3 regions of the Cellulomonas palmilytica genome follow, and region 3 is predicted to be linked to each of the others. Evidence: riboswitches for the same ligand, from Rfam matches in the RefSeq annotation. Region 3 holds a riboswitch; each other region holds the start of a gene.

The links. A riboswitch is a leader RNA that binds a small molecule or an ion and turns the genes downstream of it on or off. The one in region 3 is predicted to bind S-adenosylmethionine.
Region 1: linked by a shared signal. The riboswitch ahead of F1D97_RS04285 (methylenetetrahydrofolate reductase) and the one ahead of F1D97_RS00445 (aminotransferase class V-fold PLP-dependent enzyme) in region 3 are both predicted to bind S-adenosylmethionine.
Region 2: linked by a shared signal. The riboswitch ahead of F1D97_RS14245 (aminotransferase-like domain-containing protein) and the one ahead of F1D97_RS00445 (aminotransferase class V-fold PLP-dependent enzyme) in region 3 are both predicted to bind S-adenosylmethionine.

Annotation. Positions count from the first base shown of each region.
Region 1 is NZ_CP062221.1:887,705-897,647, reverse strand. It holds gene hrpA (ATP-dependent RNA helicase HrpA) at 1-3,463, shown strand, start outside; gene F1D97_RS04295 (DNA-3-methyladenine glycosylase I) at 3,734-4,360, shown strand; gene F1D97_RS04290 (hypothetical protein) at 4,592-4,777, shown strand; SAM riboswitch class I at 5,022-5,118, shown strand; gene F1D97_RS04285 (methylenetetrahydrofolate reductase) at 5,158-6,129, shown strand; gene metE (5-methyltetrahydropteroyltriglutamate--homocysteine S-methyltransferase) at 6,190-8,520, shown strand; gene F1D97_RS04275 (MalY/PatB family protein) at 8,597-9,739, shown strand; gene F1D97_RS04270 (Hsp20/alpha crystallin family protein) at 9,842-9,943, opposite strand, start outside.
Region 2 is NZ_CP062221.1:3,144,086-3,154,028, reverse strand. It holds gene F1D97_RS14275 (ABC transporter substrate-binding protein) at 1-707, shown strand, start outside; gene F1D97_RS14270 (LLM class flavin-dependent oxidoreductase) at 704-2,044, shown strand; gene F1D97_RS14265 (NtaA/DmoA family FMN-dependent monooxygenase) at 2,075-3,391, shown strand; gene F1D97_RS14260 (alpha/beta hydrolase) at 3,388-4,257, shown strand; gene F1D97_RS14255 (NtaA/DmoA family FMN-dependent monooxygenase) at 4,398-5,765, opposite strand; gene F1D97_RS14250 (LLM class flavin-dependent oxidoreductase) at 5,791-7,005, opposite strand; gene F1D97_RS14245 (aminotransferase-like domain-containing protein) at 7,002-8,237, opposite strand; SAM riboswitch class IV at 8,260-8,374, opposite strand; gene F1D97_RS14240 (NtaA/DmoA family FMN-dependent monooxygenase) at 8,408-9,751, opposite strand.
Region 3 is NZ_CP062221.1:75,918-85,860, reverse strand. It holds gene F1D97_RS00475 (CotH kinase family protein) at 1-482, opposite strand, end outside; gene F1D97_RS00470 (polyphosphate polymerase domain-containing protein) at 549-1,352, opposite strand; gene F1D97_RS00465 (DUF4956 domain-containing protein) at 1,349-1,966, opposite strand; gene F1D97_RS00460 (hypothetical protein) at 2,327-2,890, shown strand; gene F1D97_RS00455 (O-succinylhomoserine sulfhydrylase) at 3,129-4,382, opposite strand; gene F1D97_RS00450 (rhodanese-like domain-containing protein) at 4,379-4,798, opposite strand; SAM riboswitch class I at 4,805-4,903, opposite strand; SAM riboswitch class IV at 5,023-5,136, shown strand; gene F1D97_RS00445 (aminotransferase class V-fold PLP-dependent enzyme) at 5,176-6,597, shown strand; gene F1D97_RS00440 (DUF2867 domain-containing protein) at 6,608-7,090, opposite strand; gene F1D97_RS00435 (TetR/AcrR family transcriptional regulator) at 7,180-7,716, shown strand; gene F1D97_RS00430 (pentapeptide repeat-containing protein) at 7,736-8,323, opposite strand; gene F1D97_RS17430 (GNAT family N-acetyltransferase) at 8,405-9,586, shown strand; gene F1D97_RS00415 (MaoC/PaaZ C-terminal domain-containing protein) at 9,936-9,943, opposite strand, start outside.

The sequences.
Region 1 (9,943 bases), 810 kb from region 3:
GTGCGCCGAGGGTCCGGGCGACGTGCTGGTGTTCCTGTCCGGCGAGCGGGAGATCCGCGACGCGACGGACGCGCTGCGCGCGTCGCTGGGCGCACGCGTGAGCGACCCGCGCCACCCGCAGGCCGTGGAGCTGCTGCCGCTGTACTCGCGCCTGTCGGCCGCGGAGCAGCACCGTGTGTTCTCGTCGCACCCGGGGCGGCGCATCGTCCTCGCGACGAACGTCGCGGAGACGTCGCTGACCGTGCCGGGCATCCGGTACGTCGTGGACCCGGGCACGGCGCGCATCAGCCGGTGGTCGAAGGCGACCAAGGTGCAGCGGCTGCCGATCGAGCCGATCAGCCAGGCGTCCGCGAACCAGCGCTCGGGCCGGTGCGGGCGCGTGGCGGACGGCATCGCGATCCGCCTGTACTCGCAGGAGGACTTCGAGCGGCGCGACCGGTTCACCGAGCCGGAGATCCTGCGCACCTCGCTGGCCTCGGTGATCCTGCAGATGATCGCGGTGGGCGTCGCGGCCTCGCCGCAGGACGTGGTCGACTTCCCGTTCGTCGACCCGCCGGACGTGCGCGCGGTGCGTGACGGCGTGCAGCTGCTGACCGAGCTCGGCGCGATCGAGTCCGGCCCGGACGGCACGCGGCTGACCGACACGGGGCGCGCGCTCGCGCAGCTGCCGGTGGACCCACGGCTCGCGCGCATGGTGGTCGAGGCGTCGCGCCGCGGCGTGCTGCGCGAGGTCGTCGTCGTCGCCGCCGCCCTGTCGATCCAGGACCCGCGCGAGCGGCCCGCCGAGGAGCGTGAGAAGGCGGACGCGCTGCACGCACGGTTCGCCGACCCGTCGTCGGACCTGCTGTCCTACCTGAACCTGTGGACGTACCTGCGTGAGCAGCGCCGCGAGCTGTCCGGCAACGCGTTCCGCCGTGCGTGCCGCGCCGAGCACCTCAACTACCTGCGGGTGCGCGAGTGGCAGGACGTGGTCACGCAGCTCAAGGAACTCGCGAAGGGTCTGCCGGGGACCAAGGGCAGGGGTCCCGACGAGAACCGCGCGCACGCCGACGACGGTGGCGGGTGGCCCGCGCTCGCGCAGGGTCCCGACGAGGACGCCGAGGCCGGTGGCGGCCCGCGCCGCGGCGAGCTGCGCCGCGACTGGGACTCCGACGCGATCCACCAGTCGGTGCTGTCCGGCCTGCTCTCGCACGTCGGGATGCAGGAGGCCACCGAGGTCGCCGCGCCCGCTCGTCGTGGCGACAAGCGCCCGGCGCGGCCCGACCGGCGCGGCCGCAACGAGTACCTGGGCGCGCGCGGCGCGCGGTTCGCGGTCTTCCCCGGCTCGGGCCTGGCCAGGAAGCCGCCGGCGTGGGTCATGGCCGCCGAGCTCGTCGAGACGTCGCGGCTGTGGGCGCGCGACGCGGCCCGCATCGACCCGGCATGGGCCGAGGAGCTCGGTGCGCACCTGGTCAAGCGCACGTACTCCGACCCGGCGTGGTCCACCAAGCAGGGCGCCGCGACGTGCACCGAGCGCGTGCTGCTGTACGGCCTGCCCGTGGTGGCCGGGCGGCGCGTGCTGTACGCGAAGGTCGACCCGGAGGCCGCGCGCGAGCTGTTCCTGCGGCACGCGCTCGTGCAGGGCGAGTGGACCACGCACCACCAGTTCTTCCACGAGAACCGCCGCCTGCTCGCCGAGGCGTCCGAGCTCGCGGCACGCGCCCGCCGCGCGGACCTGCTGGCCGACGAGGACGCGCTGTTCGACTTCTACGACGAGCGTGTCCCCGCGGACGTCGTCTCCGCACGGCACTTCGACCAGTGGTGGAAGTCCGCGCGGCGCCGCGACCCCGACCTGCTGACGTACTCGCGCGAGCTGCTCGTCTCGTCCGACGCGGACGCGATCGACGAGTCGTCGTTCCCGTCGCGCTGGCCGCAGGGCGACCTGTCGCTCCCGCTGACGTACCAGTTCGAGCCGGGCACCGAGGCGGACGGCGTCACCGTGCACATCCCGCTCCCCCAGCTGCCGCGGCTCACGCCCGACGGGTTCGGCTGGATGGTGCCGGGGCTGCTCGACGAGCTCGTCGTCGCGACCATCCGCGCGCTGCCCAAGCCCGTGCGCGTGCAGCTCGTCCCCGCGCCCGACGTGGGCCGCGCCGTGGCCGCGTGGCTGCGGTCGAACACCGCGTCCTGGGCGGACACCGTGCGCGCCGGTGACGCCGCGCCCTCGTTCCACGACGCGTTCCGCTCCGCGGTGCGCGCCGTGCGGGACATGGACGTGCCCGCCGACGCGTTCGACGACGACCGCCTGCCCGCGCACCTGCGCATGACGTTCCGCGTCGTGGGCGACCGCGGCGGCGTGGTCGACGAGGGCAAGGACCTCGCGGCTCTGCAGCACCGGCTCGCGGACCGCGCGCAGGACGCCGTCGACACCGCCGTGAAGGCGGCGCTGCGGCAGGCGATGCGCGAGGCGGGCCTCGCGGCCGACGAGCCCGCACGGCCCGGTCCGCGAGCGCGTCAGGACCGGCGCGGTGCCCGCTCCCCGGGCGGGTCGTCGGACGCGCGCTCGTCGGGGCAGGCCGCGACCGAACCCGCCGAGTCCGTGACGCGAGGGGGCCTCACGGCCTGGCCCGACGACCTCACGCTCCCGGAGGTCGTCGAGGTCCGCTCGGGTGCGACCGTCGTGCGCGCCTACCCGACGCTCGTCGACGCACGCACGAGCGTCTCGGTGCGCACCCTCGCCGACGCGTCCGCGCGCCCCGCCGCCGCGCGCGCCGGCCTGCGCCGGTTGCTGCTGCTCGACGTCGGGCTCGCCCCGGCCCGCGTGACCTCCCGCTGGACGGGCGCGCAGGCGCTCGCGCTCGCCGCCAACCCGTACCCGAGCCGCGAGGCGCTCGTCGAGGACGTGCAGCTCGCCGCGGTCGACGCGCTCGTCGACGAGCACCTGCGCACCCGCCCCGCGGACGCGGGCCGCACCCCCGCCGACGTCCGCACGCCCGAGGACTACGCCGCGCTGCGCGCGTACCTGCGCGACCGGCTCGAGGACCGGGTGCACGCGCTCGTCGGGGTACTGGTGCAGGTGCTCACCGCGTGGCGCGAGCTGGAGGTCGAGCTCAAGGGGACGTCCAGCCTCGCGCTGCTGGCCACCGCGTCCGACGTGCGCGAGCAGTCGGCGCGCCTGGTGCACGCGGGCTTCGTCGTCGAGACCGGCGCGGAGCGGCTGGTGCACCTGGTGCGGTACCTGCGCGCGGCGCGGCACCGGCTGGCCAAGGCCGCCGAGAACCCGGCGCGCGACGCGGACCTGGCCTGGCAGGTGCACGACCTGGAGAACGCGCTCGCGGCGGCCCCCGGCGCGGACCCGGCGCAGGTCGCGGCCGTGCGGTGGCAGCTCGAGGAGCTGCGCGTGAGCCTGTTCGCCCAGCAGCTCGGCACGCCCACCCCGGTCTCGGCCCAGCGCATCCGCAAGACCCTCGCCACCCTGACCTGACGCCCCGCCCCCGCGAGCCGGCTCCCCTCGTCGAGACCGTGGTTGCTCCGGCTCTCGGCGGCCGGAGCCGGAGGAAGGACGGGCTCGTCGGGCTCGCATCGTCGAGACCGTGGTTGCTCCGGCTTCGGGCCGGGGGTCTCGGCGCGGGACTGCTGCTGGGCAGGAACGCGGCGGTCGCGCGCGCGCGTCGGCCCAGGCTGACGCCTCGTCGTCCACAGGTCGACGCCGCGGGACTCCCGCATGTCGGCGCGGCACGGCAGACTCCCCCGCATGGACGACACCGCGACGGTCGACAGCACGGTCGACGCCCCTGCGGGCCCCGCCGACCCGACAGCCGGCCCTGTGACCGGGCGGTGCTTCGGGGACGGGGACCCGCTCTACGAGCGCTACCACGACGAAGAGTGGGGCGTGGCGGTGCACGGGGAGGAGGCGCTGTTCGAGCGGATCGCGCTCGAGGGCTTCCAGTCGGGGCTCGCGTGGATCACGGTGCTGCGCAAGCGCGAGTCGTTCCGGGCGGCGTTCGCGGGGTTCGACCCGCAGGTCGTCGCGGGGTACGACGAGCACGACGTGGAGCGGCTGCTCGCGGACGCGGGGATCGTGCGCAACCGGCAGAAGATCGAGGCGACGATCGCCAACGCGCGCGCCCTGCTCGCGCTGCACGAGTCGGGCCGCACGCTCGACGCGCTGCTCTGGTCGTTCGCGCCGGACCGCACGCAGCACGTGCGCCCCGCGTCCTGGGCGGACGTCCCCGCCGTGACCCCGGAGTCGCGCGCGCTGGCGCGCGAGCTGAAGTCGCTGGGGTTCCGGTTCGTCGGGCCGACCACCGCGTACGCGGCGATGCAGGCGTGCGGGCTCGTCGACGACCACCTGGCGACCTGCCCGTCCGCCCGCGGGTGAAGTGTCCGAACGGCGGCGCTGACGCGGGTGGGCCGCGTGTGGCGTTCGGGTGACGGTCCGGGCGGACGGAGTCGCAGGTCAGCGCGTGCTCGTCGGCCGGTGTCACGCGATTGCCCGCGGCGTCCGTCCGTCGAGGTGCCGCCCGCACGGATGACCCCCGTGCGTGCTCCCCTCGGGTGATCCGCCCGTCGGGGCTTCGCCTGATCGTGCGCGGCGATTACAGTTCCGCGCATGACCGAGATGCCCGACCCCGAAGGCGGCCTGGACGCCGTCCGCGGCGCGCGGGACGCCCTGGGCGGGTCGGTCCCGCCGGACGCGCAGGTCCTGCAGGCGGTCGAGGCCGGTCTGCTGTCGACGGTGACGGGGACCCCGCCGTGGGGCGAGATCCCGCACCAGCGGCCTCGCCCCCTCGCCTGACCTGCACTCCCCCGACCGCTCCGGCGAGCCGTGACCGGACTCCGGCCGGTGCCGTGGCGGCCCTGTCCCGGGACCCGCGGCGGCCGCACCGTCCCGCGCGAGTCCCGCGCCCGTCCCGCGGCCCTCCGCCGCCGCGACCCCGTCTGATCTGCGGCTCGTCGTCCGGCCGTCCGCTGGACGATCCGACCGTCTCGGTAAGTGAGAAGTCGTGGTCAGCATGTGGGCTCCCGGCCTACGATCACGCCAACCATCCAGAGCGGCCGAGAGACCTGGCTCGTCGACGCCGCAGCAACCCCCCTCCGCGACGAGGGTGTGGGTGCTTCCGCCAGGACCGATGGAGTCGACATGTCGCAGACCCTGTGTCTGAACGGACCGCTGGCGTGAGCGCGGCAACCGTGAACCCGCCCGCGGCGCACGTGGCGCCCGAGCCGCGCCCGCTGGGCACGCTCGACCGCCCGACGCTCTCGTTCGAGTTCTTCCCGCCCCGCAACCCGCAGGCCGCGCCCCGGCTGTGGGAGACGGTCCGTCAGCTGGAGTCGCTGCACCCGGACTTCGTCTCGGTGACGTACGGCGCGTCGGGCAAGACGCGCGAGACGTCGCGCGCGTTCGTGTCCCGCCTGCTGCGCGAGACGTCGCTGTCCCCCATCGCGCACCTCACGTGCGTGGGGACGAGCCGCGACGAGATCACGACGATCGTCGAGGAGTTCCTCGACGAGGGCGTGCGCTCGTTCCTCGCGCTGCGCGGCGACCCGCCCGCGGGGCAGACCGACTGGCAGGCGCACCCCGAGGGCCTGGAGACGGCGAGCGAGCTCGTCGGGCTCCTGCGGGACATCGAGTCGCGCCGCTGCGGCGCGAGCCCCGCGCAGGCCGTGCGCGCTCGCGTGCGTCCGCTGTCGGTCGCGGTCGCGGCGTTCCCGCGCGGCAACGCGGCCACCGGCGGCACGCGCGCGCAGGACGTCGCCTCCCTGCTGGCCAAGCAGCAGGCGGGCGCGGACTTCGCGATCACGCAGGTGTTCTACGACGCCGAGGCGTACCTGGGCCTGGTGGCCGAGGCACGTGACGCGGGCGTCGTGATCCCGATCATCCCCGGGATCATCCCGCTCACCGACCCGGCCCGGCTGCTGCGCACGCAGGAGCTCACGGGTGTCCCGGTGCCGCGGGACCTGCTGGACGCGCTGGGCGCGGCGGACGACCCGCTGGCGCGGCACCGCATCGGCACGCGCGCGGGCGTCGACCTCGTCAAGGGCATCCTCGACGGCGGCGCGCCCGGCGTGCACGTCTACACCTACAACAAGCACGAGGCCGCGCTCGACCTGCTCGAGGGCGCGCAGCTGGACGGCAAGGCCCGCTGAGGCCGCACCCCTCGTCGTCCCCCCGAACCCCGCACCACCACGAGACGAAGGCTGGACCCCATGAGCGAGACCCCGCAGTTCCCGACCGGCTCCGTGCTGGGCTACCCGCGCATCGGGCCGCGCCGCGAGCTCAAGAAGGCCATCGAGGCCTTCTGGGCCGGGAGGTCCACGGCCGACGAGGTCGAGGCGACCGCCGCGGCGCTGCGCAAGCGCACGCGTGACCGGCTCGTCGAGCTCGGCCTGCCGACGGACGTCCCGGCGATCCCGAGCGCGTTCTCGTTCTACGACCAGGTGCTCGACGCGACCGCGGTCGTCGGCGCGATCCCGGCCCGGTTCGCGGACCTCGTCGGCGAGGACGGCACGCTCGACCTCGCGGGCTACTCGACGGTCGCGCGCGGCCGCGGCGACGACCTGCCGCTCGAGATGACCAAGTGGTTCGACACGAACTACCACTACCTGGTCCCGGAGATCGGCCCCGAGACGACGTTCTCGTACGTGGGCACGCGCCCGGTCGCGGAGTTCGTCGAGGCGCTCGCCGACGGCGTGCTGACCCGCCCGGTCGTCGTCGGCCCCGTGACGTACCTGGCGCTCGCGAAGGCGACCGAGGGCTCGCCCGCGGACTTCTCCCCGATCGACCGCCTGCACGACCTGCTGCCGGTGTACGCGGACCTGCTGCGCGACCTCGCGGCCGCGGGCGCGACGTGGGTGCAGCTCGACGAGCCGGCGCTCGTCTCGGAGAGCATCGACGTGCCCGTCGAGCGGCTGCTCGCGGCGACCGCGGACGCCTACCGCGTGCTGTCGACCGAGCTCGCGCGCCCGCAGCGCCCCGCGCTGTTCGTCGCCGCCCCGTACGGGGACCTGGGCGCGGCGCTGCCGGTGCTCGCGGCGAGCGACGTCGAGGCGATCGGCCTGGACCTGGTCAAGGGCTCCGCGCCCACCGAGGCGGTCGCGGGCCTGGAGTCGAAGACGCTCGTCGCGGGCGTGATCGACGGCCACAACATCTGGCGCGCGGACCTGGACGCGAAGCTCCAGGTCCTCGAGCAGCTCGAGGTCATCGGCGCGGGCGCGGTCGCGGTCGGCACGTCGACGTCGCTGTTCCACGTCCCGCACGACACGGCCGACGAGCCGAACCTCGACCCGACGCTGCGCTCGTGGCTCGCGTTCGCGGACCAGAAGGTCACCGAGGTCGTCACGCTCGCCGAGGGCCTGTCCGAGGGTCGCGAGGCGATCCACGAGCAGCTGCTCGAGGCGTCCGACGCGGTCGCGTCGCGTCGCACCGCGCCGGGCGTGGTCCGTCTCGAGGTGCGCGAGCGCACGGGTGCGCTGTCCGACGACGCGTTCGCGCGCGGCTCGTTCGACGAGCGCAAGGAGGCGCAGGCGGCCCGCCTCAACCTCCCGCCGCTGCCGACGACGACCATCGGCTCGTTCCCGCAGACGCCGGAGATCCGCAAGGCCCGCGCGGCGCACGGCAAGGGCGAGCTGACCGCCGAGCAGTACGTCGAGGAGATGAAGGCGGAGATCCGCCGCGTCGTCGAGCTGCAGGAGCGCATCGGCCTGGACGTGCTGGTGCACGGCGAGCCCGAGCGCAACGACATGGTCCAGTACTTCGCGGAGAACCTGGACGGCTTCGCGGTCACGGAGAACGGCTGGGTGCAGTCGTACGGCTCGCGCTGCACGCGCCCGTCGATCCTGTGGGGCGACGTGTCGCGGCCGAAGCCGATCACGGTCGACTGGACGACGTACACGCAGTCGCTCACGAGCAAGCCGGTCAAGGGCATGCTCACGGGCCCGGTGACGATCCTCGCGTGGAGCTTCGTGCGCGACGACCAGCCGCTGCGCGAGACCGCGAACCAGGTGGCCCTGGCGCTGCGCGACGAGATCGCGGACCTCGAGGCCGCGGGCATCGCGGTGATCCAGGTCGACGAGCCCGCGCTGCGCGAGCTGCTGCCGCTGCGCGAGGCGGACCACGCCGACTACCTCGACTGGTCGGTCAGGTCGTTCCGCCTGGCGACCTCGGGCGTGCGCCCCGACACGCAGATCCACACGCACCTGTGCTACTCGGAGTTCGGCCAGATCATGGGTGCGATCGACGGCCTGGACGCCGACGTGACGTCCATCGAGGCCGCGCGTTCGAAGATGGAGATCGTCGAGGACATCGCGGCGGCGGGCTACCCGCGCGCGGTGGGCCCGGGCGTGTACGACATCCACTCGCCGCGCGTGCCGTCGGTCGACGAGATCACCGAGCTGCTCACGGGTGCGGTCAAGGCCATCGCGCTCGACCAGCTGTGGGTCAACCCGGACTGCGGCCTCAAGACCCGCCGGTACGACGAGACGACGCCGAGCCTCGAGCACATGCTCGCGGCGACGCAGGCGGTCCGCGCGACGCTCTGACGCGTCTCGCAGCACGCACCACGGCGGCGGCCGGTTCCCCTCGGGGAGCCGGCCGCCGCCGCGTTACGGTCGTCAGATGAGCCTGTTCGACGTCGACCTGGACGAGCTGCGGACGCGCACGAGCCAGAAGTGGCGGCGGTACCCGCCGGACGTGCTGCCGCTGTTCGTCGCGGAGATGGACGTGCGCGTGTGCGAGCCGGTGGTCACGGCGGTGATGCACGCGCTGCACCGCGGCGACACGGGCTACGTCGACGGCCGCCCCTACCAGGAGGCGTTCGCGGGGTTCGCGGAGCGCCGCTGGGGCTGGTCGGTCGACCCGGCGACGGCGGTGCTGATGCCGGACGTCATGCAGGGCGTCGCGGAGCTGGTGCGCCTGCTCACGGACGCCGACGGCGCGGTCGTCATCAACCCGCCGGTCTACCCGCCGTTCCGTGCGTTCGTCCGGCGCACGGGCCGTCGCGTCGAGACCGCGGATCTGGGCGCCGACGGCCGCCTGGACCTCGCGGCGCTCGACGAGGCGTTCACGCGGGCGCGGGCCGGCGGACGCAGCGCCGCGTACCTGCTGTGCCACCCGCAGAACCCGACGGGCGCGGTGCACACGCCCGACGAGCTGCGCGCGCTCGGCGAGCTCGCGGTGCGGCACGGGGTGCGGGTCGTCTCGGACGAGGTCCACGCGCCGCTCGTGCTCGACCCGGACGTGCCGTTCGTCTCCGCGACGACGGTGGTCCCTGACGCCGTCGCGCTGCACTCGGCGTCCAAGGCGTTCCACCTCGCGGGCCTCAAGGCGGCGCTGGCCGTCCCGGGCCCGGACGCCGCCGCGCACCTCGACCGCCTGCCGGCCACGATCCTGTCCGAGGTCGGCCACGTCCCCGTCCTGGCGCACACGGCGGCCCTCACGCACGGCGACGCGTGGCTCGACGCCCTGCTCGACTCGCTGCGCGACTCGCGCGCCCACCTGCGAGCGCTCCTCGACGAGCACCTGCCCCGCACGCGCTGGACCGCGGGCGCGGCCACGTACTTCGCGTGGCTGGACCTGCGTGACGAGATCCCGGACGACGACGACCCGGCGGCGCGCCTGCTGCGCGACGCGCGTGTCGCGCTCAACCCGGGCCCGAGCTTCGGCCGCCCGGGTGCGGGGTTCGCACGCCTCAACTTCGCGACGTCGCGCGCGGTCCTCACCGAGGCGGTCGGGCGCGTGGTGCGCAGCCTGCGCGCCTGACGACCGTTCGACCGGCCCGGCGGCCGCGTGCGACCGGCCGAGCCGCGTCGGCCGGCCCGCGCGGTCGGGCGCGGGCCGGTCGTCGGTGGGTGGTGCGTCGGGTCAGGCCGAGGCGGCCGTGATCTCCGGCGTCGAGCCGGCCGTGCCGTGCTGCACCTCGACGCGCCGCGGCTTGGCCTCCTCGGCGACGGGGATCGTCAGCGT
Region 2 (9,943 bases), 770 kb from region 3:
TCAACGAGGAGAAGAAGGGCACGCCGCTCGCGGACGAGCGCGTGCGGCAGGCGCTCAACTACGCCACCGACAAGGAGACGATCATCGAGGGACTCTTCAAGGGGGCCGTCGAGCCGCTGCCCGGGTCGGTGCTGTTCGAGCCCTACCAGGAGGAGAACCCGGACCTCGAGGCGTACCCGTTCGACCTCGACAAGGCGCGCGCGCTGCTCGCCGAGGCGGGCTACGCCGACGGCTTCGAGCTCGAGGTCGACGTCCCGTCGGGCACGTACGTGTCGGCGGACCTCGCGTCGCAGGCGATCGCGTCGCAGTGGGAGCAGGTCGGCGTGAAGCTCACGATCACGCAGACGCCGTTCCCCGCGTGGATCGAGCGGCAGTACGGCGACGCGCAGGCCGGCGCGGACCTCGTCTACATCATGTGGGGCGGGCAGTACCGGGGCGGCTACCAGCTGTTCGACCCGTTCACGACCGACCACATCCAGAGCGACGTGGTCTCGCCGGAGTTCGACGCGCTCGTCAAGCAGATCCAGGCGTCGACCGACGTCGACGAGCAGGGCGACCTCGTGCGGCAGGCGACCGCGCTGTACCGCGAGCAGGCGCACACGATCTTCCTGTACCCGTCGCCGTTCACCGCGGTGATCTCCCGCGCGGTGACGTGGGAGCAGCGGCCGTCGCGCTACCTCTACGCGCAGGAGGTGGGGCGCGCATGAGCCGCGGCCAGCTCGTCCTGAGCCTCATCCTCGGAGGCGTCGGCGGCGCGTGGACCCGGCCGGACTCGCGCGCCGAGGAGGCGTTCTCGCTCGGCCTCGCACGCGACATCGCGCTCGAGGCGGAGCGGGCGAAGCTCCACGCGCTGTTCGTCGCCGACGGCGTCACGCTCGACCGCAAGCAGATCGGCGACCGCCCGTACGCGCACCTCGAGCCGCTCACGCTGTTCTCGGCGCTCGCGGCGCTCACCGAGCGCATCGGGTTCATCGCGACCGCGTCGACCACGTACTCGCACCCGTACAACCTCGCCCGGCAGGTCGCGTCGCTCGACCTCATCTCCGACGGCCGTGCGGCGTGGAACGTCGTCACCTCGTCGGCGGGCCAGGAGAACTTCGGCGGCGGCCCGCTGCCGGACCACACGTGGCGCTACGGGCGGGCCGCGGAGTTCGTCGAGGTCGCCACCGCGCTGTGGGACAGCTGGGACGACGACGCGATCGTCGTCGACCGCGAGCGGCGCGTGTGGGCGGAGCAGGACCGCGTGCACCCGATCGACCACGTGGGGGAGCACTTCACGGTCGCCGGGCCGCTGAACCTGCCGCGCACGCCGCAGGGCCGTCCCGTGCTGGTGCAGGCGGGGTCGTCGCAGGACGGCAAGGAGCTCGGCACCCGGTACGCCGACGTCATCTTCACGGCGCAGCAGTCGCTGCGCGGCGCCCGCGAGTTCTACCGGGACGTGAAGTCGCGCGTCGCGGCGCTCGGCCGGGAGCCGGAGCACGTGCTCGTCCTGCCCGGCACGAGCGTCGTCGTCGGCGACACGCACGACGAGGCGGTCGCGACCAAGCGCGCGCTCGACGGGCGCGTCGACCTGGCGGCGGGGCTCCTGCGGCTGCAGCGCCAGCTCGGCGGCGCGGACCTGTCGGGCGTCGGGCTCGACGAGGTGCCGCCCGAGCACCTGCTGCCCGACCCGGCGACGGTCAACATCCGCCAGTCCCGCGCGCAGGTGTTCCGCGACCTCGCGGTGCACGAGGGCTGGACGCTGCGCCGCCTCATCGAGCTCGAGGTCGGCTCGAGCGGCCACCGGCAGGTCGTCGGGACGGTGGGCGAGGTGGCCGACGAGCTCGAGTCGTGGTTCCACGGGGACGCGGCGGACGGGTTCGTCCTGCTGCCGTCGTCGATCCCGCAGGGACTGCACGACGTGACCCGACGGCTCGTGCCCGAGCTGCGCCGTCGCGGGATCTTCCGCGACGAGTACGAGGGCACGACCCTGCGCGACAACCTCGGCCTGCCGCGACCGGCAGCGGTCCGCGGACAGCACCGCCCCGAGCTCGTCTCCGCCTGACCACCACCCACCGACCACGAGGGGGACCCCATGACCGAGCGACAGCTGTTCCTCGGCGCGTACCTGCTGTTCCCGAGCGGGCACTACGCCGGCGCCTGGCGCCACCCGTACTCCGAGCGCGACTTCAACGACCGCACGCTCTACCAGGACATCGCCCGCACCCTGGAGCGCGCGCGGTTCGACCTGGCGTTCATCCCGGAGACCGTGAGCTACCGCGAGGGCTTCGCGCGGCACGGCCTGAGCAACGGCCTCAAGCACGACCCGGCGCAGCTCGCCGCGCAGGTCGTCGCGGTGACCGACCACCTCGGCGTCGGCGTGACGCTCTCGACGAGCTTCAACGAGCCGTACAACCTCGCGCGCACGCTGCTCAGCCTGGACCACCTGTCGGGCGGGCGCGTCGCGTGGAACGTCATCCAGTCCAGCGGCCCTGCCAACTACGCGAACTTCCCGCGCGCGGAGCAGCTCGGGCGTACCGAGCTGTACGACCGCGGCGACGAGTTCGTCGAGGCCGTGCTCGCGCTGTGGCGCTCGTGGGCGCCGGACGCGCTCGTCGCGGACCCCGAGACCGGCGTGTACGCGGACACGACGAGGATCACCGCGCCCGAGTACAAGGGGAAGTACGTCGAGGTGCGCGGGCCGCTCAACCTGCCGCCGTCGCCGCAGCGGCACCCGGTGATCATCCAGGCGGGCGACTCGCCGCGCGGGCGCGACCACGGCGCGCGCTGGGGCGACGTGATCTTCGCGATCGAGCGCACGCCCGCCGACCTGCGCGCCAAGAAGGACGACCTGCGCGCCCGGGCGGCGCGGCAGGGCCGCGACCCCGACGCGCTGCGGCTGTTCGCCGCGGTCCAGCCGATCATCGGCGAGACGACGGAGATCGCCCGCGCCCGCCGCGACGCGCTCGCCTCGTACATCGCGCCCGAGGCGGGGATCGAGTTCTTCGGCATGTTCTCCCGGCTCGACCTGGGCGACCTGGACCCGGGAACGCCGTACGCGCAGGTCCTCGAGGAGCGGGCGACGCCCGAGCACCTCGAGTCGCGCACGATCGTGCAGCTCGACGAGCTGCTGGGCGCGCGCAAGCGCGCGGTGACGCTCGCGGAGGCCGCGGTGACGTTCTCGACGAGCGAGCTCACGCCGCAGGTCGTCGGCACGGGCCGGGAGGTCGCCGAGCAGCTCGCGGACATCTTCACCTCGGGTGCCGCGGACGGCTTCCTCGTCACGCCGACGCACTTCCCGGGGACGTTCGACGAGTTCGGCCGCGCCGTCGTGCCGCACCTGCAGCGCCTGGGCGTGTTCCGCACCGAGTACGAGGGCACGACGCTGCGCTCGCACCTGGGGCTGAAGTGACCGCGACGACGAGCGCGGCGTCCGGCACGGGCGTGCGCGCGGGGACGACGAGCGTGCCGGCCCGCCGCAGCGTCGAACACCGGATCGGCACGGACCACGGCACGCTCGCGGCGACGTTCACGCCCGCGGCGGACGGCGTGCGCTCGGCGGTGGTGCTCGCGCACGGGTTCCTCTCCGATCGCCGCGCGAACGGCCGGTACGACGTGCTGGCGGAGGAGTACGCGGCGCTCGGGCACGCAGTGCTGCGCTTCGACTTCTCGGCGTTCGGGGAGTCCGACGGCGACGTCGTCGACGGCGACCACCTGATCTCGGACCTGCACGCGGTGCTCGACCACGTCGAGGCGCTCGGCCTGTCGGACGTGCTGGTGCACGGCCACTCGCTGGGTTCGGCGGTCGCGCTGCGCGTCGCGCCGGGCCGGACGTCCGTGCGCACGCTCGTCCTGACAGGTGCGCTCACGGGTGCGGGCTCGGGCGACGCTCCCTACCCGTTCCTCACGCCGGAGCAGGTCCAGGACTGGTACCTCGACCGCGACGTTCACCTGCCGCTGACGGTGCCGACGCACGTGCGGACGCACGCCACGGTCAACCGCGCACGCCCGAAGGTCGGCGCGTGCGGGACGCAGGAGGCGCTGTTGCGCGCGGTGCGCGTGCCGGTGCTCGTCGTGCACGGCGACCAGGACAGCGAGCAGCGGCTCGCCGCGACGACCGCCCAGGGCGAGCGCTGGCTCCCGGCGCACTCGCACGTCGAGGTGATCGCGGGCGCGGACCACTCGTTCGCGGCCCACCTCGGCCAGGTCGCGGCGCTCGCCCGGGAGTGGGCGCAGCGGTGGCTGCCGGTGCCGGCGGCACCGGCACCGCCCGGGTAGGACCAGCTCGACGCACCGCCCCGTTCCGGGGGGACGGCGGGGCGAGGCACGTCGGGCACGAGGCGGGGGCCCGTCCTGTGGGATGCAGGACGGGCCCCCGTGTGCGTGCTGCGTGCCGGTGCTCAGGCGACTCCCGGCACTCAGGCGTCGGCGGTCACGAGCGTGCGGCGGTGCGGGACGGGTGCGCGCAGGCCCAGGTGCTCGCGCAGCGTCGTCCCGGTGTACTCCGTGCGGTACGCGCCGCGCTCCTGGAGCTCGGGCACGAGCCGGTCCACGACGTCGTCGAGCCCGCCGGGCACGACCCACGGCGTGAGGTTGAACCCGTCGCTCGCGCCCGAGCGCACCCAGTGCGCGAGCTCGTCGGCCACCGACGACGGGGTCCCGACGAACCCGCGCTGCCGCTCCTGGTCGAGCACGAGCTCACGGATCGAGAACCCCTGCTCGGTCGCGCGCTCGCGCCACGCGCGGGCGACGGCCACGGCGTCCCGGCCGGGTCGCGGCGTGCCGCGCGTCTCGCCGATCGCCTTGACCACCGGGTCGTGCTCCGGCAGCGGGCCGTCGGGGTCGAGGTGGGACAGGTCCTCGCCCCACACCTGGCCGATCAGGGACAGCGCGGTCGCGGGCGTGACCTGCTGCTCCTTGACCCAGCGCGCCTTCTCGCGGGCCTCGTCGGGCGTCGCGCCCAGGATGATCTGCGTCCCGGGCAGGATCTTGACGTCGTCCTCGGGGCGTCCCGCGGCCACCGTGCGGCGGCGGACGTCGTGCGCGAACGCGAGCGCGTCGGCGTGGTCCGTGCCGTGCGCCGAGAAGATCACCTCGGCGTGCGACGCCGCGAAGTCCCGGCCGGCGGGGGAGTCGCCGGCCTGGAACAGCACCGGGTGTCCCTGCGCGCTGCGCGGCACGGTGGGCGTCGCGACGAGCTCGACGGTCCGGCCCGCGTAGCGCACCTCGACGGGCGCGCCCTCGTCGTCGAACGCGTCCCACAGCGCCTGGGCCGCCTCGACGAACTCGGCCGCGCGCACGTACCGCAGCTCGTGGTCGAGCCACCCGCCGCGGCGGAAGTTCGCGCCCGTCCACGAGTTGTCGGTCGTGACGATGTTCCACGCGCCGCGGCCGCCCGACAGGACGTCGAGGCTCGCCAGGCGGCGCGCGAGGTCGGCCGGGTCGTTGTACGTGACGTTCTGCGTCGCGACGAGCCCGATGCGTCGGGTCACGGCGGCGAGCGCGGACAGCTGCGTGATCGCGTCGGGCCGACCCACGACGTCGAGGTCGTGCAGCAGGCCGTTCTGCTCGCGCAGGCGCAGGCCCTCACCGAGGAAGAACGCGTCGAACAGCCCGCGCTCGGCGGTCTGCGCGACCTCGCGGAACGTCTCGAAGTCGATCTGCGACCCGCTCGCCGGGTCGGACCAGATGGTGGTGTGGTTGACGCCCTGGAAGAACACGCCCAGGTGGACGTGCGCGTGGGGGCGGGGGTAGTCGGCCGACGAGGGGCCGGTGGCGGTGCTCACGGGAGTCTCCTGACGGACGGGCGCGTCACGCGCCGCGGGCGAACTGGTTGGCGGGGCGTGCCAGGCCGAGCGTGTCGCGCAGCGTCGCGCCGGGGCGCGGCGTCGGGACGGCGCGGGCGACGCGCAGCGCGGGCAGGACGTCGCGCACGAGCACGGCGAGGTCGACGTCCTGCACGGCGGGCAGCACGCGCACGCCGTCGACCACGCCGCGCAGCGTGAGCAGCAGCTCGACGAGCCCGGACGCGGAACCGCTCCAGCGAGCCGCCGAGGCCCACGCCGAACCGGGCAGCGGCGCCGTCGCGGCGTCGAGCTCGGCCGCACGAGCGGGTGCGCCCGCGTCGGCGGTGTCGAGCACGACCGCGAGGTCGAGCACGACGAGCGGCGCACCGTCCGCGCGGGCCTGCGCCGCGACGCGCGCGACCCACGAGTCGCCCGCGAGCGACGCGGCCGTCAGCCGCGCGTCGTCGTCGGCACCCGGCCCGACGAGCGCGACGTCGACCGCCGTACCCGGCAGCACGCCGGCGCGAGCGACCACGACCGGACGCCCCTGCGGGCCACGCGGGACGATGAGCGGCCCCACGACGCTGAACGGCGCGCGCACGCCGTCCGGCACGTCGCGCGTCGCGGGGCTCGCGGTCGCGCCCGAGCCGCCCGACGTCACGTCGACCTTGTGCAGGCGCTCACGGTCGACGAAGCGCCCCGTCGCGGTGTCCCGGACGACCGCGTCGTCCTCCCACGAGTCCCACAACGCCGCGAGCGTGCGCGCGACGTCGGCGGTCTCGTCGCGCAGGTCGTCGCCGGCGGCGACGGGACGGTCGAGCGCCGCCCGCGCCCCGGGCACGTCGCCCGAGCCGACGAGCCAGCCCGCCCGGCCACGGCTCGCGTGGTCGAGCGACGCGAGCTGGCTCGCGACGTGGAACGGCTCGGTCACGCCCGGGTGCACGAGCGGCACGAGGCCGATGCGTGACGTCACGGGCGCGACGAACGCGGCGCGCGTCACGGCGTCGACGCGCAGCGCGGGACCCGCCGGGGCGGGCGTCAGGCTGTCGTCGAACGTCACGAACGTGACGCCGGCGTCCTGCGCGGCGGCCACGGCACGGCGCAGGCGCTCCGGCCCGACGTCGTCGGACCCCGCCGTGTCGCTCCAGGCGGTGCGCGTCAGGGGCGGCGTGTCGACGAGGTGCGCGCCCGGGTGGGCGCCGCGGCCGTCCAGCTCGACCGCGAGGTGCAGCGCGCTCATCGGTCGGTCCCCGCGGCGACGGCGTCGACCGCGTCGCCGAACCGCGCGACGAACTCGCGCAGCGTCGCGACGTCGCGGTCGCCGTACGCCAGGCGCACGCGGTCGGTGAACTCAGGGCGACCGCTCGAGGAGAAGAAGTCGCCCCGCTGGTACGTGGCACCGCGCTCGGCGGACGCCTCCGCGAGCCGCGCCGGGTCCAGGCCCGGCAGCGTGATCCGCGGCCACAGGAAGAACCCGCCCTCGGGGTCCTCGACCTCCACGAGCTCGCCGAGCCGCTCGCGCAGCGCACCGGCGAGGACGTCGGCGCGCTCGCGGTACAGCGCACGGGCGCGCTCGAGCGTGCGGTCGAACCACGTGTCGTCGTGCGTCAGCAGGTCGATCACGAGGCGCTGCTCGAGCGTCGACGTGTGCGAGTCCTGCCGGTTGCGCACGCGCACGAACGCCTCGACCAGCTCGGGCGCCGCGACCACCCAGCCGAGCCGCAGGCCGGGCCCGAGCGTCTTGGAGAACGTGTTGACGTGCACCACGCGGTCGGACTCGGACAGCACGCGCTGGTCGGCGTCCGTGCCGCGGAACCGCAGCTCGCGGTACGGGTTGTCCGCGAGCACGACGAACCCGTACCGCTCGGCGAGCTCGACGAGCCGCACGCGCTGCTCGCTCGGCAGCGTGCCCTGGCTCGGGTTGTGGAAGTCCGGCACGGTGTAGACCGCCGCCGGACGACCGCCGCCGCGCAGGTGGTGCTCGAGCTCGTCGACGTCGAGCCCGTGCGGGCCGACCGAGATCGGCACGGCGCGGCCGGCGGACAGCTCGAGCGCGCGCAGGAACAGCGGGAACACGGGGTTGTCGACGGCGACGGGCGCGCCGCGCTCGATGAGCGCGAGGACCGACAGCGACAGGCCGTGGAACCCGCCGTTCGTGACGATCACGCGCTCGGGTGCGACACCCTCGCGCGCGGCGATCCAGGCGCGGAGCTCGTCGAGACCCGCGGACTGCGAGTACTGGAACGCGCCCGCGCCCGCGCGCTCGTCGGACAGCACGCGCTGCGCGGACGCGAGGAGCTCGCTCACGGGCAGCGCGGAGTCGTCGGGGATGCCGCCCAGCAGCTCGATGTCGCCGGGGCGACGACGGCGCAGGCTCGCGTCGCCGAACCCGCGGGGACGGCTCAACGCGGCGGTGAACGTGGTGAGGGACGCGCCGACCGAGGTCGCGGCCGGGTCGAGGACTGTCGTCATGGCGTCGTGGCGCCTTCCTGGGGGACATCGGTTGCGCGCCCGCTGGTGCGGGTGCGCCAGGTCGTGCTCGGGAGCACCCCACCGGTGTCTGGGGGTTGCTGTTCCGCCTGCCGAGCCAGACGGCGGAACTCGGGACCGGCCGCAGAAGTTAGGTGGCGGGCAGGCCCGGGTCAACGGTTGAGGGCGGTCGTCTCACGGGCTGCCCCCGTCGGTGCGCCGACCCCGAGCCGGTCGCGCAGCGTCCCGCCGTGCGGGCGGTCCGGCCGCACGCCCGCGGCGCGCAGCAGCGGCACGACGTCGCGCGTGAACCGTCGCAGGCCCGCGGGCATCACGGCCGGTCCGACGACGAACCCGTCGGCGGCGTCCGCCTCGAACCAGGCGAGCAGCTCGTCGGCGACGTCCTGCGGGCTCCCGACGACGAGCAGGTGGCCGCGCGTGGCCTCCGCGACGCGCGCGAGCTCCCTGACCGTCAGGCGCTCGCGGACCGCGCGCTCGTGCAGCTGGCGCGCCCGGCTGCGGTGCCCCTCGGTCTGCGCCGGTGCGGCGTCGAGCAGCGCGTCCGCGGGCAGCGCGGAGGTGTCCCACCCCAGCAGCGCGGACAGCCGGCGGCGCGCACGCTCGTCGTCGATCGCCTCGTCGAGCCGCGCGCGCACCTCGCGGGCCTGCGCGCGCGTCGATGCGACGATCGCGACGACGCCCGGCATGACGAGCACGCCGTCCGGGTCGCGTCCCGCGTCCGCGACGCGGTGTTTGACCTCGCGGTAGAACTTCCGCGCGTCGGGCAGGTGGTCCTGGCTCGTGAACACGACGTCCGCGTGGTCGGCCGCCAGCGCGCGCCCCGCCTCGGACGCGCCCGCCTGGAACAGCACGGGGCGGCCCTGCGGCGAACGCGACGACGGCAGCACCGTGCGGACGTCGAACGACGGGCCGGCGTGCTCGACGCGGCGCACGCGCGCGGGGTCGACGTACCGGCCGGCGCGCCGGTCGCGGACGACGGCGTCTCGCTCCCACGCGTCCCACAGCGCGCACGCGACCTCGAGCGCCTCACGGGCGCGGGCGTACCGGTCCGCGTGCGGCGGCAGCGGCTCGCCGCCCGCCGCGGCGGACGCGAGCGCCTGGAACGACGTCACGACGTTCCAGCCGGCCCGGCCCTCGGACAGGTGGTCGAGGCTCGCGAGCCGTCGGGCCAGGTGGTACGGGTCCTCGAACGTCGTCGAGAAGCTCCCGACGAGCCCGATGTCCCGCGTCGTCGCGGCGAGCGCGGCCAGCAGCGCCGTCGGCTCGAGGCGCGGGACGAGGTCGGCGCGCACCTCGTGCGGGCGCTGCGGGTCGGCCTGCTCACCGAGCACGTCGGTGACGAGCAGGAAGTCGAGCCCCGCGTCCTGCGCCGCGCGCGCCGCGGCGACGTGCTGCGCGAGCGACTCGCTGTCGGTCGCCTGCGTGCTCACGCGCCACGCACCCGCGTGCTGGCCCGTCACGGTGTGGTACGTGCCCAGTCGCATCCAGCGCTCCACCGCGGCCCCCTTCGTCGTCGGTGCCCGGAAGTGTGCGGCGCGGCCGGCACGCCGGCACGGCTCCCACCGGACTTCCCGTCATGTGAGACGCGACGGCCCGGTCGTTGACCCACCTCCCGGGACGGACGAACCTCGCGCCCCACGAGCCCCGCCGTCTGTCCCGGCAGGCGGGGCGGGCGGCCGCGACGAGAG
Region 3 (9,943 bases):
CCGACCGCGCCCGTGCCGTAGTTGTCGACGACGAGCACGGGCAGGTCGTGGGTCGTCGTCACGCTCGTCGCGACGTACTGCGCCGAGCCGGGCTCGCCCGTCGCGGTGCCGCCGACGAACGCCTGCGCGCGGACCTCGGTGCTGCGCGTCAGCGTGAGCGGCGCGGAGTACACGGGCGAGCTCGCCGTCGGTGCCTCGCCGTTGGTCGTGTACCGGATCTGCGCGCCCGCGACGCCCGTGCCGAGCGTGACCTGGACGCTGCCGGTGAACGTCCCGCTCGCGCGCGAGAACGTGATGTCGCCGGCCAGGCCCGTGTCGACCGCGGCGGGCGCGACGAGCGCGGGCACGTCACCCGGGGCTCCGGCGGGCTGCGCGGCGGGCCGGGCGCCCGGCGGTGCGGCCCAGGCGGCCGCGCCCGCGCCGACGAGCATCGCGGCGGCGAGCAGGGTGGTCGTGGCGGCTCTCGGCAGCGAGGCGCGCATGGGACTCTCCTTCGTCAGGGACGCGGGCTGCGTCCGTGGCGGGCGGCCGGCAGGCGCCCGTGGGGCTCACTCGCGCGCGTCGGGGGCCGGCTCGAGGTGGGGTGCGAGGCGGTGCAGCGTGCGCCGCCAGCGGTGCGAGGGCAGCTCGGGACGCAGCGCCGCGAGGCCGGTCGCGTACTTCGAGACACGCACCGGCCGGTGCCCGAGCGACCACAGCGCACGGTCCGCGGCGGACGCGGTCGACCCGGTCTTCGTCTCGACCACCGCGAGCCCGTCCAGCACGGCGCTGCGCGTGCCGTCGTCCCAGCGCAGGCCGGTGTCGATGGTCACGCGGCTCGCCGTGCCGGGCAGCAGGAGCGTCGTGCGCAGGTAGCGCGTGACCAGCACGGGCCGCAGCACGAGGTCGTCGAGGTCCCGCCCGCTGCCCGCGAGCACGCCCGTGCGGTCGAGCACCGTCGAGACGTACCAGCGGCCGGGCGCGACCGAGAGGCGGTCCCGCAGCTCGTAGGGCAGCCGGTCCTTGACCGTCGCGCCGCGCGGGCCGCGCGTCTTGACCTCCAGCCAGCACTGCGCCGAGTCGAGGTAGCTGCGCGTGCGGACCTTGAACCGGCGGCGGCGTCGGGTGGCCGCGAGCCGGTACGCCAGCAGGTCGGGCGTGTCGAAGTACACCGACTCGTAGTCGAACAGCCGCGTGGTGCCGATCTCGAGCACCTGCGCCGTGTCGGCCAGGTGCACGACGAGGGGGTCGACCTGACCGACGGGGAGCAGGTACTTGCGGTCGACGCGCGTCTGGAGCTCGGCGGCCGCGATCAGCTCCTCGAGGCTGACCGGGGCGAGCCGCCGCAGCAGGTCGTCGACCGTCGCCGTCACCCGGAGACCTCCCACGGCGCGATGCCGGCGTGCGCCGGTTCGCGGCGGGGTGCGGCCGCGCGGCGCCGCGGCGAGGCCGGTGTCTCGTACCGCACGTCGACCCAGGTGGTGTCGTTGACGAGGTCGAGGCGCTGCACGGACACGGCGTGCACGCGCGCGCCGAGCAGCTGCTCGAGCCGCCCGACGAGCGCGACGCGGTCGGCGATCGCGCCGTCGAGCACGAGCTCCTGGCGTGCGTAGCGGCGCAGCAGGCGCGGGTGGTCCCCGACGACGACGGCCGTGAGGATCAGCGCCATGAGCGCGGGCGCCTGCCACCACGGGTCGAGCCGCAGCGCGCCGAGGATGCCGAGCGCGAGCGCCGCGAAGTAGTAGGCCACCTCGCTCTGGTCGATCTCCGCGGAGCGCAGGCGGATGATCGACAGCACGCCGAACAGCCCGAGCCCGACGCCCGCGCCGATCCCGCCGTCGTTCATCGAGGACGCCACGGCCAGCACGCCCACGTTGAGGCCGACGAACGCGGCGACGAGGTCACGGCGACGGTGCCGGTGGAAGTAGACGCCGGCGAGGGCGGACACGGCCAGCAGGTCGACGGCGATGAGCACGAGCTGAGTCATGGAAACGCTTGCCCCCCGGAAGTAGCGTTCGCGCCCGCGCGGGCTGGAGACCGACCGGCGGACGCACGGTGAACGCGGGCTGAACACTTCGGACCTTCGACCGGGGTTTCCCTTTCGGTCCATCCGCTAAACGATTCCGGGTATGAGGCCGAAACTTGCGGGCGGTTGCCGGCGAAGTTCCCTTCACGGGTGAAGTACGCGACGGATCGTGGACATGGGGTGGTCACGACGAGCGGGCCATGGTTAGCCTGTCCGCCATGTTCTCGGTCCGGGTGTGTTGTCGCTGAGCTGACGCTCGCGCGCGCCCGCGGCCCGACGGCCCTCGTCGCGCATCCCCGTCCGACCCGAGGACCTCCTCCCGTGGCTCAGCCCCTCGCGCACGTGCGCACCCCCTCCGTCACGTCCCCCGACCTCACGTCCTCCGCCGCGACCGTCGCGCTCGCGGCACCCGCCCCGCGGCACGTCACCGAGTTCGTCATCGACGATGCGACGCTCGTCCCCACGACCCTCGCGCTCGCAGCCGCCCGCGCGGACGTCATCCGGGTCCGCCACGGCGCCGGCCTGCCGACGCACGCGTCGGTCCGCGCGCTCGTCGCGATGCTCGACGACGAGGTCGCGGCCGTCGGCCGCTCGCGCGACGACGTCACGGTCGTGCTCGAGGTCGAGACCGTCGTCGCCGACGACGAGGACGACGCGGCTCGTCGACGCGGCCACCTGGCCTACTCCGCGGCGTTCAGCCACCTCGCGTGGCAGGCGGACGCGACGATGCTCGTCGCTGCGCCGGGCACGGTCGTCGACGAGGCCGCCGAGCTCGCCCGCCGCACGGGCGTCGACCGCGTCGAGCTCGTGCTCGTCGGCCGCTCCCGTCGCCACGCGCCGACGATCGCCCGCACGCTGGCCCGCACCCTCCCCGCCCACCCCTGACGACCCCGCCCTTCCTCCGGCTCCGACCGGCCAGACCCGGAGCAACCCCGGGGTCGACAGTGGGTCCCGACGACCCCGTCGTTGCTCTTGGTATCGCTCGTCAGAGCCGGAGCAACCACGGGGTCGGCCGACAAGACGCACGGCGACCCCGTCGTTGCTCCGGCTTCGGACGGTCTGAGCCGGAGCAACCCCGGGGTCGTCGGGTGGTGCGGGGCGCGGGGCGCGGGGCGCGGGGCGGTCAGCGGAGGGTGGCGAGGGCCTGGTCCAGGTCCTCGCGCAGGTCGTCGACGTCCTCCAGGCCGACCGAGAAGCGGACCGTGGCCTCGCCGATGCCGACCTTCGCGCGACCCTCGGGGCCGAGCTTGCGGTGCGTCGTCGTGGCGGGGTGCGTGACGATCGACTTCGCGTCGCCCAGGTTGTTGGAGATGTCGATGATGCGCAGCGCGTCGAGCACGCCGAACGTCGTCTTCTTCGCGAGCTCGGGCGTCGCGCCGTCGGGCGTGCGGAGCGTGAACGTCACGACCGTCCCGCCGCCGGTCTGCTGCCGCAGCGCGAGGTCGTGCTGCGGGTGCGACTCGAGGAACGGGTAGCGCACGGACTCGACCGCCGGGTGGGACTCGAGCCAGCGCGCGAGCGTGAGCGCGGACGCGGCCTGGTGCCGCACGCGGATCGACAGCGTCTCGAGGCCCTTGAGCAGCACCCACGCGTTGAACGGCGACAGCGACGGCCCGGTGTTGCGGACGAGCGTCTGGACGGGTCCGTTGACGAAGTCCGACGAGCCGAGGATCGCGCCGCCGAGCACACGGCCCTGCCCGTCGATGTGCTTGGTCGCGGAGTACACGACCACGTCCGCGCCCAGGTCGAGCGGTCGGGAGAACACGGGCGTCGCGAATACGTTGTCGACGACGACGACCGCGCCGGCGGCGTGCGCGAGGCGCGAGACGGCCTCGATGTCGACGAGGTCCTGCATCGGGTTGGACGGCGTCTCGAAGAACACGACGTCGGCCGGGGTCGCGAGCGCCTCCTCCCACTGGGAGAGCACGTGGCCGTCGACGTAGTCGGTGCGCACGCCCCACCGGGCGAGGATCTCGTCGAAGATCACGACGCTCGACCCGAACAGCGCGCGCGCCGCGACGATGCGCGACCCGGACCCGACGAGCGCGGCGAGCGCCGTGAACACCGCGCTCATGCCGGTGGCCGTGGCGTAGCAGGCCTCGGCCCCGTCGAGCAGCCGCAGGCGCTCCTCGAACGTCGAGACGGTCGGGTTGTTGTAGCGCGAGTACAGGAACCGGTCGACCTCGCCCGCGAACGCGGCCTCGGCCTGGCCCGCGGAGTCGTACGTGAAGCCCTGGGTGAGGAACAGGGCCTCGCCGAACTCGCCGAACTGCGAGCGGACCTGACCGCCGCGCACCGCGAGCGTGTCGGGGCGCAGCGTCGAGCGCTCGACGCGCCGGGAGTCCCAGTCGCCGGGGCCCGGGACGTGCGCGCTCACGCCTGCCGCCAGGGCAGACCCTCGGCGCGCCAGCCCCAGTGGCCGCGCTGCCCGTCGGGTCCGACGTCGCCCTCGAACCCGCGCAGCACGTTGTAGGCGGGGCCGTAGCCGGCAGCGGTCGCGGCCTGTGCGGCGGCCACGGAGCGGACGCCCGAGCGGCACAGGAACACCACGGGCCGGCCGTCGCCGGGCTGCAGCCCGGTGGCCGCGAGCTCGTCGAGGAACGTGGGGTTGGGCCCGGCGGGGGTCAGCCACTGGACGAACGCGGCGCGGTCGTCGGCGTCGGCGGCGTCCGGGACGCCGATCTGCTGCCACTCGGCCTCGGTGCGCACGTCGACGAGCAGCGCGCGCTCGTCGGACGTCACGAGGTCCCAGGCCTCCTGCGGGGTGAGGTCGCCTGCGTAGGGTTCGGCCATGTCGCTCCTCCATCGGTCCTGGCGGTAGCACCCTCGGCCAGGCGCGGGGCCTGCGGGTTGCTGCGGCGTCGTCGAGCCAGATCTCTCGGCCGCTCTGGATGGTGCGAGGAGACTAACGCCGGTCCGCCGCAGGTATCCACCTCGTGGACACACCGTCCCGTGTGACGAGACGGACGCGCGTCTGCGTTGACAGCCGCTCGTCCGGCTCGTCACCCTTTCGGTCAGGTCATGAGTGCCAGCGCGAAGCCCCGGCTCGCTGGCCGGCAACCCTCCTCCGCGGTGGGGTGCCCCGGGTGACGACCAGGCCGTGCACCGACCGGTGACGGCAAGCGCGGGACGCCCGACCCCGGAGTCCCCGGACCCACGGAGGTACCCCCGTGACCGCTCTGGCCGAGACGACGTCCTGTCCGACGACGGGTGCGACGACCCCGACGACGACCCCGGCGGGCGCCGTGGAGCCCCTGCTGCCGGTGGTCGGCGCCAGCACCACGGTGCCGCTCGTCGACGGCACGCAGCGCGTCTACGCGAACCTCGACTACGCGGCGAGCGCCCCGGCGCTGCAGGCCGTGGCCGACCGGGTCGCGGAGGTGCTGCCGCTGTACGCGTCGGTGCACCGCGGCGCGGGGTACCTCTCGCAGGTGTCGACCGCGCTGTACGAGTCCGCGCGGCAGACGATCGCGCGGTTCGTCGACGCGCGCGAGGACGACGTCGCGATCATCACGCGCAACACCACCGACTCGCTCAACCTGCTCGCGGGCGTCGTGCCCGCCGGCGAGCGCGTCCTGGTGCTCGACCTCGAGCACCACGCGAACCTGCTGCCGTGGCTGCGCTCGTCCGACCCGCAGGGCCGTCGCACGACGATCCTGCCGATCGCCGAGACGGTCGCGGCGACGCTCGAGTCGCTGCGCACCGAGCTCGCCGCGCGGCCGTACGCGCTGGTCACGGTCTCGGGGGCGTCCAACGTCACGGGCGAGGCGCTGCCCGTCGAGCAGGTCGTCGAGATCGCGCACGCCGCGGGGGCGCGCGTCGCGGTCGACGGGGCCCAGCTGGTCCCGCACCGCGGCTTCTCGCTCGCGCGCTCGGGCGCCGACTACGTCGTGTTCTCCGGCCACAAGATCTACGCGCCGTTCGGCGCGGGCGCGCTCGTCGGCCGCCGCGACTGGCTCGACACGGGCACGCCGTACCTCGCAGGGGGAGGTGCGGTGCGCGACGTGCGGACCGATCGGACGGTGTGGCAGCCGGCCCCGGCGCGCCACGAGGCCGGGTCGCCCAACGTCATCGGCGCGATCGCGCTCGCCCAGGCGTGCGACGCGCTCGCGGCGCTGCCCGACGGCGCGCTCGTCGCGCACGAGCAGGCGCTGCGCTCGCGGCTCGTCGCGGGTCTCGAGCAGGTGCCGGGCGTGCGGGTCGCGAGCATCTGGCCGGACTCGGCCGAGCCGGTGGGCGTCGTGACGTTCACCGTCGAGGGCCACGACCCAGGCCTCGTCGCGGCGTACCTCGCCGCGGAGCACGGCATCGGTGTGCGCGACGGTCGGTTCTGCGCGCACCCGCTGCTCACGCGCCTGGGGGCGAGCAACGGCGCGATCCGCGCGTCGGTGGGTGTCGGGACGCCGAGCGAGGCGGTCGACCGGCTCGTCGCCGCGCTGCACGCCTACGTCACGGACGGGCCGCGCTCGCGGTACGCGATCGAGGACGGCTGCTGGGCGGTCGTCGACGACACGCGTCCGCTGCTCGCGGTGCACGGCCTGGACCACCTGGCCGCGACCGCCGCGGCCGCGTGCGGCCCCGCGCTGGACTGAGCAGCCGGGGTCAGGGCGCCAGGACGCGCGCGGCGCGCGTGAGCATGCTGCGCACGACGTGCGGGTGCAGCGCGCGCACGGGCAGGAAGTAGAGCCGGCCGCGCCGGTTGTGGACGCGCACGTTCGTCGTGACCGCGACGAGGCCCGCCCGCGCGTCGACCGCGACGCCGCACCGGAAGTCGAGGTGCCGGTCGTCGGCGACGACGAGCGCCTCGCCCCCGTGCTCGTCGGCGACCACCTCGTCGACCGCGAACGTGGCCCGCGGTGCGGGCCGGACCCCGATCAGCGGGACGAGGAGCTGGCGCAGCCCGAGCGCGGCGAGCACCCAGCGCGGCATGGTGCGCGGCGAGAACGTCGTCGTGGCCCAGGTGCGCGGGTCCGTCGTGGCGCCGTCGGGCAGGCGGACGATCGTCGTGTCCGCGTAGTCGGGCGGGAAGTCGCGCATCGCGAGCGACCAGCGCGTGCGCGTCGTCGTGCCCGTCGTGGTGCCCATCGCCGTGCCCATCGTGGTGCCCCCTCACCTCGTGGCAGCCGTTCCGTACGGTGCCGTACGGAACATGACCGTACGGTAGCGTACGGATCATGGTCAAGGCCTCGACGACGAAGCAGGCGTGGCTCGACGCGGCCTACGACACGTTCCGGCGCGACGGCCTCGCCGCCGTGCGCGTCGAGCCGCTCGCGCGCTCGCTCGGCGCGACCAAGGGCTCCTTCTACTGGCACTTCGCCGACCGCGCCGAGCTCGTCGCCGCCGTCGTCGCGCGGTGGGAGGACGAGCACACCGACGCCGTGATCGCGCTCGCGCAGACCGGCGGCGATGCCCGCGCGCGCCTCGAGGCGCTGTTCGCCGCGGTCGCCCGCCTGCGCCGTGAGTCCGCGCGGCTCTACGTCGAGGCCGCCGTCGAGGGGGTCGGCGACGTGGTGGCGCGTGTGTCGCAGCGGCGCGTCGACTACCTCGCCGACCTGCTCGTCGAGCTCGGCCACGACCCCGACGAGGCCCGCCGCCGCTCGCTCGTCGCGCTCGCCTCCGTCGTCGGGCTGGGCCAGCTCGCGGCCGTCGGCGTCCGCCCCGACGACCCCGACGCGTTCACCAGGTCGGCGCTGGCGATGACGCTCTCCTGACCGCCACCCGGCGTGGGCGTCAGCGCACGCGCAGACCCAGGTGCTCGGCGAGCGCCGGCGCGAGCTCGACCAGCTGCTCGGACGTGATCGTCGAGCCGGCGAGCCCCGCCACGCCGTCGAGGTGCTGCAGGTCCCGCACGCCGCGCAGGTCCGCATCGGTCAGCGACGCGCCCGTCACGTCGAGCCGCCGCACGCGGCAGTCCTCCAGCACGAGCCGCTTCGCGCGCACCCGGGCCAGGTCGAGCTCGTCGACCACGACCCCCGACAGCCGCACCTCCTCGAGCGTCGCGTCGCGCAGGTTGAGGTAGTCGATCTTCCCGCCGACGAGATGCAGGCGCGTCCACCGCGACCCGTACGCCTGGACCGCGCCGAGCCGGCAGTCCCGCCACTCGCCGTCCTGCCACGCGGTGCTCGACAGGTCGAGCTCGGACGCCCGCACGCCGCTCCACTCGGAGTCGACGAACCGTGCGTGCCGCAGGTCCGCGCCGTCCAGCACGACACCGACGAACGTGCAGTCCAGGAACCGCGCCTCGCTGCCGTCCTGGCCCGCGAGGTCCTCCTCGGTGAACGTCAGACCGTCGTAGTCGCCGCCGGCGTCGAGAAGCATGCGCCCACCCTGCCACCCCGCACCCACCCGCGGGCGCAAAGCGTTCGAGCCGCACGCGGCCCCGGTGGCACGATGCGGCGCGTGCAGCACGACCTGACGCTCCGCGCCCCCGGGGTCCGCCTCGTCCCTCTCGCCCTCGACCACGCCGCGGCGCTCGTCGCGTTCGTCGACGACCGGGTCTGGCGCGGCATGACGTCACCCGTGCCGCGCACGCCCGACGACATGCGCGCGGACGTCGAGACCGCACTCGCTGCGCCAGGCCGGTACGCGTTCGCGGTGCTCGACGACGCGACCGGCGCGGTGCTCGGCTCGACGTCGCTCTACGACGTCGACCTGCGCATCGGCCGCCTCGAGATCGGCCACACGTTCTACGACCCCGCCGTGTGGGGCACGCACGTCAACCCCGCCTGCAAGCTCGCGCTCCTGACCCACGCGTTCGAGACGTGGGGCGTGCACCGCGTGGCGCTGCGGGTGGACGCGCGCAACGCGCGCTCGCTCGCCGCCGTCGCGCGGCTCGGCGCGGTCGAGGAGGGGCGGCTGCGCGGGCACCGGCTCGCGCCCGACGGCTCACGCGGCGACTCGGTGTACTTCTCGATCCTCGCCGACGAGTGGCCAGCCGCCCGCACGCGCCTGCGCGAGCGCCTGGGGCTCCCTGGGCCCGACGAGGCCGCGCTCACCGACGCGAGCGGACGGCCCGACGAGGCTGCGCGTCCCGACGAGGCTGCGCGTGCCGGCGCCCCGGACGGCGAGCGGTCGCACGTCGTGCTCATCGGTGGGCGCTCGGGGGTCGGCAAGTCGACCGTCGCGCACGCGCTGCACGCGCTGCTCACGGCCGCCGACGTGCGGCACGCCGTGATCGAGGGCGACTACCTCGACCTCGCGCACCCCGCACCGCACGCCGAGCGCCTCGCGGAACGCAACCTGCGCGCGGTCTGGTCCGCGTACCGCGACCTGGGCTACCGGCGACTGGTCTACACGAACACCGTGAGCCCGCAGTACGCCGACGACCTGGCCCTCGCGATGGGCGACGCCCCGCGCGTCACCGCGGTGCTGCTCACGGCTGACGACGCCACGGCCCACGAACGCCTCGCGCGGCGCGAGCACGGCGCGGAGCTCGACGCGCACGTCGCGCGCAGCGACGCCGCGGCGCGCGGACTCGACCGCGGCTGCCCACCGTCGGTCCACCGCGTCGGCACCACGGGCCGCACCCCCGACGAGATCGCCCGCGGCATCGCGGCCCTGGCCGGCTGGCTCCCCACCTGACAACCCGCCCGCCCGACCCGATCCCCCGTCCAAGTGCTCTCTGGCCGACCCCGCGGTTGCTCCGGCTCAGACCACGGATACCCGGAGCAATGACGGGGTCGTGGCAGAGAGGGACGGTCGACTCTGGGGTTGTTCCGGCCTTGAGCGGGGATAGCCGGAGCGACGGCGGGGTCGCGGTCGAGGCTGATGGGCGGTGATGGACGTCGGCCGACCTTGCGGTTGCTCCGGCTCAGACCGCGGATAGCCGGAGCAATGACGGGGTCGCGGCCGAGGGGGACGGTCGAGCCCGGGGTTGCTCCGGCTTCGAGGGTTGGGAGCCGGAGCAACCGCGGGGTCGGCGGTGGAGTGGTCAGGGGA